DNA from 3 places in the Streptomyces sp. NPDC050988 genome. Region 2 is predicted to be linked to each of the others. Evidence: riboswitches for the same ligand, from Rfam matches in the RefSeq annotation. Region 2 holds a riboswitch; each other region holds the start of a gene.
What was found. Region 2 has a riboswitch for cobalamin ahead of ACIBEI_RS21095 (FecCD family ABC transporter permease). Riboswitches for the same ligand answer to the same signal wherever they lie in the genome.

Region 1: linked by a shared signal. The riboswitch ahead of metE (5-methyltetrahydropteroyltriglutamate--homocysteine S-methyltransferase) and the one ahead of ACIBEI_RS21095 (FecCD family ABC transporter permease) in region 2 are both predicted to bind cobalamin.
Region 3: linked by a shared signal. The riboswitch ahead of ACIBEI_RS13455 (ribonucleoside-diphosphate reductase subunit alpha) and the one ahead of ACIBEI_RS21095 (FecCD family ABC transporter permease) in region 2 are both predicted to bind cobalamin.

The regions. Positions count from the first base shown of each region.
Region 1 is NZ_JBITFQ010000023.1:7,693-10,917, reverse strand. It holds gene metE (5-methyltetrahydropteroyltriglutamate--homocysteine S-methyltransferase) at 1-1,753, opposite strand, end outside; cobalamin riboswitch at 1,915-2,139, opposite strand; gene meaB (methylmalonyl Co-A mutase-associated GTPase MeaB) at 2,366-3,225, opposite strand, start outside.
Region 2 is NZ_JBITFQ010000009.1:26,586-29,810, reverse strand. It holds gene ACIBEI_RS21100 (ABC transporter ATP-binding protein) at 1-662, opposite strand, end outside; gene ACIBEI_RS21095 (FecCD family ABC transporter permease) at 699-1,745, opposite strand; cobalamin riboswitch at 1,889-2,035, opposite strand; gene ACIBEI_RS21090 (hypothetical protein) at 2,267-2,863, shown strand; gene ACIBEI_RS21085 (N-formylglutamate amidohydrolase) at 3,030-3,225, shown strand, end outside.
Region 3 is NZ_JBITFQ010000004.1:485,375-488,599, forward strand. It holds gene ACIBEI_RS13455 (ribonucleoside-diphosphate reductase subunit alpha) at 1-1,931, opposite strand, end outside; cobalamin riboswitch at 2,070-2,241, opposite strand; gene ACIBEI_RS13460 (GNAT family N-acetyltransferase) at 2,274-2,792, opposite strand; gene ACIBEI_RS13465 (nucleoside hydrolase) at 2,872-3,225, opposite strand, start outside.

The DNA of each region.
Region 1 (3,225 bases), on a different contig from region 2:
GCGGCTGGTCGTCGCGGACGAAGGACCAGGCGAGCATGGTGACCGGCCCCGTGAGCATGCCCTTGACGGGGCGCGGGGTTAGCGACTGGGCGTACGTCGTCCAGCGCACGGTCATCGGCTCGGGGCGGGAGATGTCGCCGGCCAGGATCGGCGGACGGACGTAACGGGTGCCGTACGACTGGACCCAGCCGTGCTGCGTGGCGAGATAGCCCGTCAGCTGCTCGGCGAAGTACTGGACCATGTCGTTGCGTTCGGCCTCGCCGTGCACGAGGACGTCCAGGCCGGTCTTCTCCTGGAAGGAGATCACCTCCTGGATCTCGGCCCTGATGCGCTCCTCGTAGCCGGCCGTGTCGATGCGCCCGGCGCGCAGGTCGGCGCGGGCGACGCGCAGTTCGGCGGTCTGCGGGAAGGAGCCGATGGTGGTGGTCGGGAGGAGGGGCAGACCCAGGTGGGCGCGCTGCGCGGCGGCGCGTTCGCCGTACGGCTGGGAGCGGCGGCAGTTGGCGTCCGTGACCGCACCGACCCGCGCCCGTACGGCCGGGTCGCGGGTGATGGGCGAGTTCGCGCGGGAGGCCAGGGCGGCCCGGTTGGCGGCGAGTTCGCCGGTGATCGATCCCGTGCCCTGGGCGAGTCCCTTGGCGAGGGTGACGATCTCGGCCGTCTTCTGCCGGGCGAAGGCGAGCCAGCGCAGGATCTGGGGCTCGATGTCCCGTTCGGCGGTCGCGTCGAGCGGCACATGGAGCAGCGAGCAGGACGCGGCCACGTCGACCCGGTCGGCCAGCCCGAGCAGGGTGCCGAGCGTGGCGAGGGACTTGGTGAGGTCGTTGACCCAGATGTTGCGGCCGTTGACCACGCCCGCGATCAGGCGCTTGCCGGGCAGCCCGCCCACGGTGGCGAGCGCGTCCAGGTTGGCGGCGGCCGCCTCGGTGAAGTCGAGGGCGAGACCCTCTACCGGGGCCTTGGCCAGCACCGGCAGCGCGTCGCCGAGCCGGTCGAAGTAGGAGGCGACCAGCAGCTTCGGACGCTCGGTGAGCGCGCCGAGGTTGCGGTAGGCGCGCGTGGCCGCGTTGAGTTCGGCGGGCGTACGGTCCTGGACCAGGGCCGGTTCGTCGAGCTGCACCCACTCCGCGCCCGCCGCCCGCAGGTCGGAGAGGACCTCGGCGTACACCGGCAGGAGCCGGTCCAGCAGGGTCAGCGGGTCGAAGTCGGCGGCCACACCGGGCGCGGGCTTGGCGAGCAGGAGGTAGGTGACGGGTCCGACGAGGACCGGCCGGGCGGTGAGGCCGAGGGCGAGGGCTTCGCGTAGCTCGGCGACCTGCTTGGCGGAGTCGGCCGTGAAGACGGTGTCCGGACCCAACTCCGGCACCAGATAGTGGTAGTTGGTGTCGAACCACTTCGTCATCTCCAGCGGCGCCACGTCCTGCGTGCCGCGGGCCATCGCGAAGTAGCCGTCGAGCGCGTCGGCCTGGACTGCGGCGCGGTGGCGCCCGGGGATCGCGCCGACCATGACGCTGGTGTCCAGGACATGGTCGTAGTACGAGAAGTCGCCGGTCGGCACTTCGTGGATGCCTGCCTCGGCCAGCTGCCGCCAGTTGGTGCGGCGCAGTTCGGCGGCGGTGGCCCGGAGGGCGTCGGCGTCGACGCGGCCCTTCCAGTACCTCTCGATCGCCTTCTTCAGTTCCCGGCCACTGCCCTGACGGGGGTAGCCGTACACGGTGGCCCGTGCCGCCGCGGCTGCGGACTTCGATGTCACGGAACTCTCCTTCGCGAGATGTCTCCCTGAGATCCCGGGACGGACGTGAGCGCGAAGGGGTGACGAACCCGGCCGAGGAACCTCGCGCGGCAAGGCGCGGTCGTCCACCGGATATGTACGCCGACCCGCCCACGAGGTCATCGGGATGTCCGTACGCGATCGGTCACGTACGGGCAGATGGCAGGTCTTCGGACTCGCGAGCACGTCCTCCGTACGGAGGACACCTACTGGCCGTCGCTTCCCAGGTCCCGCTTCTCGGGGCCCAGTGCGTATGACGGCGGTCGTTCTCGCTCACCGCTGCGGGGCAGTCCCGGATTCCCACCGGGTTCCCTCTTGCGACGCATCCCGCCTGGCGGACGGGGCGAACCAGCTGCACCGGCCAGCCTAGGGGGCGCGGCCGCGCGACGCGGAACTTTGCCCATATGCCGGACGGTCGTACGAGACACCGCCCAGGTGAACCGGGCGGGTACCGCCCCACTCCTGTGGCGCCGCCCGCCCTGGTCCCCCAACGGCCACCGGCCCCTCAGCCGGTGGCGCACCGGCCGGAGTGAACACGCGTTGCGCACTTCCCACTCCGACCCGGTGCCGCTCAGCCCGGCCCGGTCCGGCGGCTCAGTCCGTATCGCCGCCGAACGCCCGCAGAATGCGCTCGGCGGCGAGCGTGGCCGTCAACTCGCCGTCCCTGACCCGCTGTTCGAGGTCGGGTCCGAGAGCTCGTACGGCGGGGTCGGCGTGCAGGCGGCCGAGGAGTTCGTCGCGCACCATCGTCCAGGTCCAGTCGACCTGCTGGTCACGGCGCTTGGCGGCGAGGCGGCCGGTCGAGTCGAGGAGCGCGCGGTGCTGTTCGAGGCGCTCCCAGACCGTGTCGAGGCCGGTCGACTCACGGGCGCTGCAACTCAGCACCGGTGGCGTCCAGGCGGTATCGGCGGGATGCATCAGCCGCAGAGCGCCCGCCAACTCCCTTGCCGCGCCCCGGGCTTCACGCTCGTGGGGTCCGTCCGCCTTGTTGACGGCGATCACGTCCGCCAGCTCCAGGACACCCTTCTTGATGCCCTGCAACTGGTCCCCGGTCCGGGCGAGGGTCAGGAGCAGGAAGGAGTCGACCATGTTCGCGACGGCGGTCTCGGACTGGCCGACGCCGACCGTCTCGACCAGGACGACGTCGTAGCCCGCCGCCTCCATCACCACGATCGACTCCCGGGTCGCCTTCGCGACTCCGCCGAGCGTCCCGGCGGTGGGGGAGGGCCGGATGAAGGCCGCCGGGTCGACGGCCAGGCGTTCCATGCGTGTCTTGTCGCCGAGGATGGACCCGCCCGTCCGGCTCGACGACGGGTCGACGGCGAGCACCGCCACCCGGTACCCGAGCGAGGTGAGCAGCGTCCCGAACGCGTCGATGAACGTCGACTTGCCCACGCCCGGCACACCGCTGATGCCGATCCGCCGCGCCTTCCCGCTGTGCGGCAGCAGCTCGG
Region 2 (3,225 bases):
TGGAGCACATCGTGCGGCGCACCCGAGGTGACGATTCGGCCGCCGTCGATGACGTACAGGAGATCGCAGTGCGCGGCGGCCAGGTTGAGGTCGTGCAGAGCGGCCAGCACGGTCAGGCCGCTGGCCCGGACCAGCGAGAGCACGTCCAACTGGTGGGCGATGTCCAGGTGGTTGGTGGGTTCGTCGAGGACGAGCACCCTGGGCTGCTGGGCGAGTGCGCGGGCGATGAGGACGCGCTGTCTCTCACCGCCGGACAGGGCGAGGAACCCGCGCTCGGCGAGGTGTGTGACACCCGTGCGGGCCATGGCGTCCGCGCACACGGAACGGTCCCCGGCGGCCGTACGGTCCCGGTGCGGCAGCCGGCCCATGTCGACCACTTCGGCGACGGTGAAGTCGAACTCGGCCGACGACTCCTGCGGCAGTGCGGCCAGCACCCGGGCGGCGGCCCGGGGCGACATGGCGTGTACGTCGTCCCCGTCGAGCCGTATGGTGCCCGCCGCCGGACTCAGCGCCCGGTACACGCAGCGCAGGAGGGTGGACTTGCCACTGCCGTTCGGGCCGACGAGACCGACGAACGCCCCGCTGTCCACGGCGAGTCGGATGTCGTCGACCAACCGGACTCCGGCGGCTTCGACCGCCACCCCTGCCAGGTCAAGCCGCATGGCCGCCCACCTTCCTCACGTCGGCCCCGGCGGCCATCAGCGGCCCCCGAAGGCGTAACCGCCGCGCCGCATCAGCAGCAGAAAGGCAGGCACACCCACCACCGCGGTGATCACCCCGACGGGCAGTTCGGCGGGTGCCAGCAGCAGCCGGGACAACAGATCCGCCCACAGGAGCAGGACGGCGCCGACGAGCGGGGCCACCGCCAGTACCCGCCGGTGATCGGCCCCGACCAGCATCCGCACGACGTGCGGCACCATCAGTCCGACGAACCCGATGGCCCCGCTGACCGCGACCACGGTGCCGGTCACGGCGGCGCTGACAAGGAACAACTCCCGGCGCAGCCGCCCCGGTTGGACACCGAGCGCGGCCGAGGTCTCGTCACCCATGGCGAGCGCGTTGAGCGCCTCGGCGCGCCACCGCAGCCACGCCCACCCGGCCGCCACGGTCACGGCGGCGAGCGGCACCTGCGCCCATGTCGCGCCGCCCAGGCTCCCCAGCAGCCACATCATGGCCGACCGTGCCGCCTCGCCCCGGGCCGCCCCGAACACCATCACGGTCGTGACGGCCTCGAAGCCGTACGCCAGAGCCGTCCCCGTCAGGATCAGCCGCAGCGGCGTCAGCCCGTGCGCCGACCGGGCCACGGAGTACACCAGCACCATCGCCGCGAGAGCCGAGACGAACGCCGACAACGACAGCGCCCAGACTCCCAGCCCCGCGAACGCGCCGAGCAGGATCACGGCGTTGGCGCCCACGGCGGCGCCCGAGGAGATACCCAGCACGAACGGATCGGCGAGCGCGTTGCGCACCATCGCCTGCACCGCCACACCGACGGCCGCGAGCCCCGCTCCGACGACAGCACCGAGCACGACACGCGGCAGCCGGATCTCCCAGACGATGGTGTACGCGGCCATGTCTCCGGCGTGCACCGTCCCGCCGGTGAACCCGGCCCACAGAAACCGCTGCACGTCCGCCCAGCCGACGCCCGCGGCCCCGAGAGCCACCCCGCACACGATCGACACGAGGAGCAACAGCCCGAGCCCAAAGACCAAGGGCACGACGGATATCCGGCTCGGCGTTGGGATCGAGGTCTGGCTCGGGCTCGGGCTCGGACTTCGGCGCACGGTCGGGGCGGTCCTTCATCTGGGCCCGCCTGAACATCAGGAAAAGAGGCAGCCCGTACGACACGCCGGCCGTGCGGTCCCCTCTCGCAGTCCACGGCGAGCAGTCAACGGGTCGCACCACCTGCGGGCGATCGGGCTCACGCGACGAACCACGGGTTCGCCACGCACACCGTTGCGGGTCAGCGCCGGACTCTCACCGGACTTCCCCCACAGGCAGCGACGGGAGCGTAGCAAACCGGGGAAGTGGCGGATGGGCTGGGCCACTTGACGTCGCAGTCAGCGACTGGATACTGGCGGAGGTTCCGACAGCAGTACGTCAGTACGTCTGATCGGCATCTCGAACAATGCTTGAAATGTCGGCCACGGCGTGGACTGTCCAAGCCGTCATCTCCGCACCCGACAGCCCAACCTCCACATCCCCCCACACAGGAGCCTTCTCCATGAGCCCACGACACACCCCGGAGCCCACTGAGCGAGCGGCCATGCCCTGGCGAAGGAAGGTGGCCATAGCCGCGCTGACAGGAGCCTTACTGGCCGGGCCCGGAGTCGCACAGGCCGCACCCCAGGCCGCCCCGGTCCCCAAGGAACAGGTGGCGGCGGCCACCATCACCTGGACCCTCGAACGGGCCGCCAACCCCACCCAGGACCAGCAGACGGCGTACAACCTCATCACGACGGCCATGAACGCCGCGGTGGCCCGCTACAACAACGTCAGCGACCTCGGCAAGACCATCACCGTCCGCTACGACCCGGGCGTCCCCACGGCCGACGGCAACATCAACGGAACCATCCGCTTCGGCAACCGCGGCTACATGACCGAGCGGACCGCGCTGCACGAGATCGCCCACACCATCGGCGTGGGCACGAGCTCCGGCTGGTCCTCCCTCGGGGGCAGCGGTACCTGGCGCGGAGCGCAGGCCACGGCCCTCGTCAAGCAGTTCGACGGTTCGGGTGCGACGCTGTCCACCGGTGGCGGGCACTTCTGGCCCTACGGCCTGAACTACGACAACGAGTTCTCGAACACGGCGGCCAATCGCCACGTCCAGATCGTCGCCGCCATGGTCCGCGACGGCCTGTAGCTCGGACGATGCTGGAGGGGTAGCCACTCCCGCGGTTCCCCGCGCGGCCCGCGTACCCCTCCAGCTGGGGCCCGTTGGTGTAGTAGGAAGGGTGCACATGCCCTGACGCACGACTCGCACCCGCGCTCACCGCCAACCCCCACGCGCCCGCATCGAGGACTCCAGAATGAACGACGTGTCGGCTTCCCACCGTCTCGTGGCCGGCGCGCCGGACTCCCCCGTGGTCCTGCATGTTCCGCACTCCTCGCGGGTGATCCCGCCGGGCGTACGGAGCGGCATCGTGCTCGAAGACACCGCCCTGGAACGGGAGTTGGACCACATCACCGACTCGCACACCGCCCGGATCGCGGCGACGGCAGCCG
Region 3 (3,225 bases), on a different contig from region 2:
GGCTCGATGCACTCGTAGACGCCCGCGATGGACGCGATCGTCGCGGTGGGCGCGATCGCGAGCAGCAGCGAGTTGCGCATGCCGACCGAGGCGATCCGCTCTCGCAGCGCCGCCCAGCGCTCCGGCCAGTTCAGCTCCACGTCGTAGTGGTCCGGGTGCAGCACACCCTGTGCCGTACGGGTCTTCTCCCAGGCGGGCAGCGGGCCGTTGCGCTCGGCGAGATCGGCGGACGCCTCGTACGCGGCGAGCATGACGCGCTCGGCGATCCGGGTGGAGAGCGCCTTGGCCTCCGGGGAGTCGAAGGGCAGCCGCAGCTTGAAGAAGACGTCCTGCAGACCCATCGCGCCCAGGCCCACCGGTCGCCACCTGGCGTTGGAGCGGCCCGCCTGCTCGGTCGGGTAGAAGTTGATGTCCACGACCCGGTCGAGGAAGGTGACGGCGGTACGGACGGTCGAGTCCAGCCGCTCCCAGTCGATGACCTCGGTGGCCCCGGGGGCAGTGTTCACGAACGCGCCGAGGTTGACCGAACCGAGGTTGCAGACCGCCGTCTCGCCGTCGTCCGTGACCTCCAGGATCTCCGTGCAGAGGTTGGAGGAGTGGACCGTGTGGCCGGGCAGCGCGGTCTGGTTGGCCGTGCGGTTGGCGGCGTCCTTGAAGGTCATCCAGCCGTTGCCGGTCTGCGCGAGGGTGCGCATCATGCGGCCGTACAGATCGCGGGCCGGAATCGTCTTCTTGGCGAGGCCCTGCTCCTCCGCCTTGCGGTAGGCGGCGTCGAACTCCTCGCCCCACAGGTCGACCAGCTCGGGCACGTCGGACGGCGAGAACAGCGACCACACGCGGTCCTCGTTCACCCGGCGCATGAACTCGTCCGGGATCCAGTGCGCGAGGTTCAGGTTGTGCGTACGCCGGGCGTCCTCACCGGTGTTGTCCCGCAGCTCCAGGAACTCCTCGATGTCGGAGTGCCAGGTCTCCAGGTACACCGCGGCCGCGCCCTTGCGCCGGCCGCCCTGGTTCACGGCGGCGACCGAGGCGTCGAGCGTCTTCAGGAACGGGACGATGCCGTTGGAGTGCCCGTTCGTGCCGCGGATCAGCGAACCCCTGGAACGGACACGGGAGTACGCGATGCCGATGCCGCCCGCGTGCTTCGATAGCCGGGCCACCTGGTGGTAGCGGTCGTAGATGGAGTCCAGCTCGTCCAGCGGGGAGTCGAGGAGGTAGCAGGACGACATCTGGGGGTGCCGCGTACCGGAGTTGAAGAGCGTGGGGGAGGACGGCAGGTAGTCGAGGCGGCTCATCAGCCGGTACAGCGCGGCCACTTCGTCGACCGACCGGGTGCCCGCTTCTGAATCCAGCGCAGTGTCCTCGGCGAGACCGCTCGCCACGCGCAGCATGAAGTGCTGGGGCGTCTCGATGACGGACCGCGTGATCGGGTGCCGCAGCAGATACCTGCTGTGCAGCGTGCGCAGGCCGAAGTAGCCGAAGCGGTCGTCGCCCTCAAGGTCGATCAGCGCGTCCAGACGGGCCGCGTGGGTCCGTACGAACTCGGCGGTGCGGTCGGCGATCAGGCCCTCGCGGTGGCCGACCGCGACGGACTCGGAGAAGGACCGGACCCCCTGCGAGGCGGCCTCCTCGGCGATGCCGATCGTCAGCAGGCGGGCGGCCAGCTTCGAGTACACGGGGTCCTCGGAGATGAGGCCCGCGGCCGCCTCCGTGGCCAGCTCGCGCAGCTCCGCGGTGATCCCGTCGGCTCCCACGGAGGACCGGCCGCGCAGCGCGGCGGCGGCGACCCTGCCGGGATCGGCGTCGGGAAGGTCGGCGGTGAGGTCGGTCAGGGTCCGCAGCAACGCGGTTCCCGGTCCGTCGGCCTCGGCCCTGTCCTGCTGGTACTGGGGCGCTTTCGCTGAGACCGGATCGGCTGGCGCGATGGTCACGTGGGGCTCTCCCTCGCTCGGCACGGGGCCTGCGGGGAGAGGGGTTCGGGGCACACGGGGGTACACGCTCTGCGCAGCGGTACGCCGCGTCCACCGGCCCACTCCGCGAGGCCCGGACGTCATGGCACCCGGGCCGGGTGGCCTGGGCACGCTGTCGGCAGGTCCTCGGACTGACCAGGCGCACGGCTCTCCTCTGGGGACAGACATGCACAAGTACACCGTTGCGGGACAGTTCCGGATTCGCACCGGATTCCCCTGCGGCGACAGCGAGCATGAGCATACATCTTGTGCCGGGCTCGGGAAGCACCCCCACATGTTGTGTCGTGTCGGCTTCGGAGGGTGTCAGAGCGTCAACTCGTAGGTGAGCAGCATGATGTCGTCGAGGTCCGGGATCGGGTTCCAGTCGCGGTCGGGGGCGCGGGTGAAGCCGAGGCGTCCGTAGATGCGATGGGCGCTGTGCATGGTGCGCTGGGTGGACAGCACGACGCGTACGCAGCCGTCCGTGGCCCGGGCGCCGTCGACGCAGGCGCGTACGAGGGCCTCGCCCGCCCCGTGCCCGCGGGCCTCCCCGGCGACCGCCAGCATCCGTATCTCCGCCTCGCCCTCGCGCGCGATCTCGGCCATCGGCCCGCCGGACGGGACGAAGGTCACGCCGCCGACGACCCGCTCGCCCGCCCCTGCCCCCACCACGGCCACCAGTACGTCGGCGGCCGCGGCCCGCTTCGCCACGTTCCGCAGCTCGCCCAGATACTCGTCGCTCTCGCCGAAGTCGAGGAGCCCGTCCCCGAGATAGGCCTGCGCGGTGATCTCACCCACAGCCTCGTACTCCTCGGGCCTCGCCCGCCTGATCACGATGTCCATGCCTGGCAGTGTGCCCGAGGGGTACGGCGTGGGGCCGCCGAGTTTTTCCCGCACCAGGGCCGAGGTCATCCGTGGGGGCTCAGCCCACGGCCGGCCACTGCGGGAGGGTCGTGACGAAGTCCTTCGTGAAGTCGCGTGGGCCCGGGCCGAGGGCCACACGGCCCATGTGGCGGGTGCGGGCGGTCAGGGCGGGCGACTCGGTGTAGTAGTTCCGCTGGGCGGCCGAGGGGACGAACACGGTCTGGCCGCGGGTGAGTTCGCTGGCGCACTCGACGACGACGGCTCCCTCCGCGAGCGTCACGAACGACTCGTCCGCGCACACGCCCACGGCGAGCGGGTCGTGCAGCGGGCAGGAGTCGCCTCCGCCGTGGCGGCGGTAGGAGTCGGTGTAGACCCGCAGCAGCCGGGCCGCGAGCGCCGCGCCCGCCCCCGC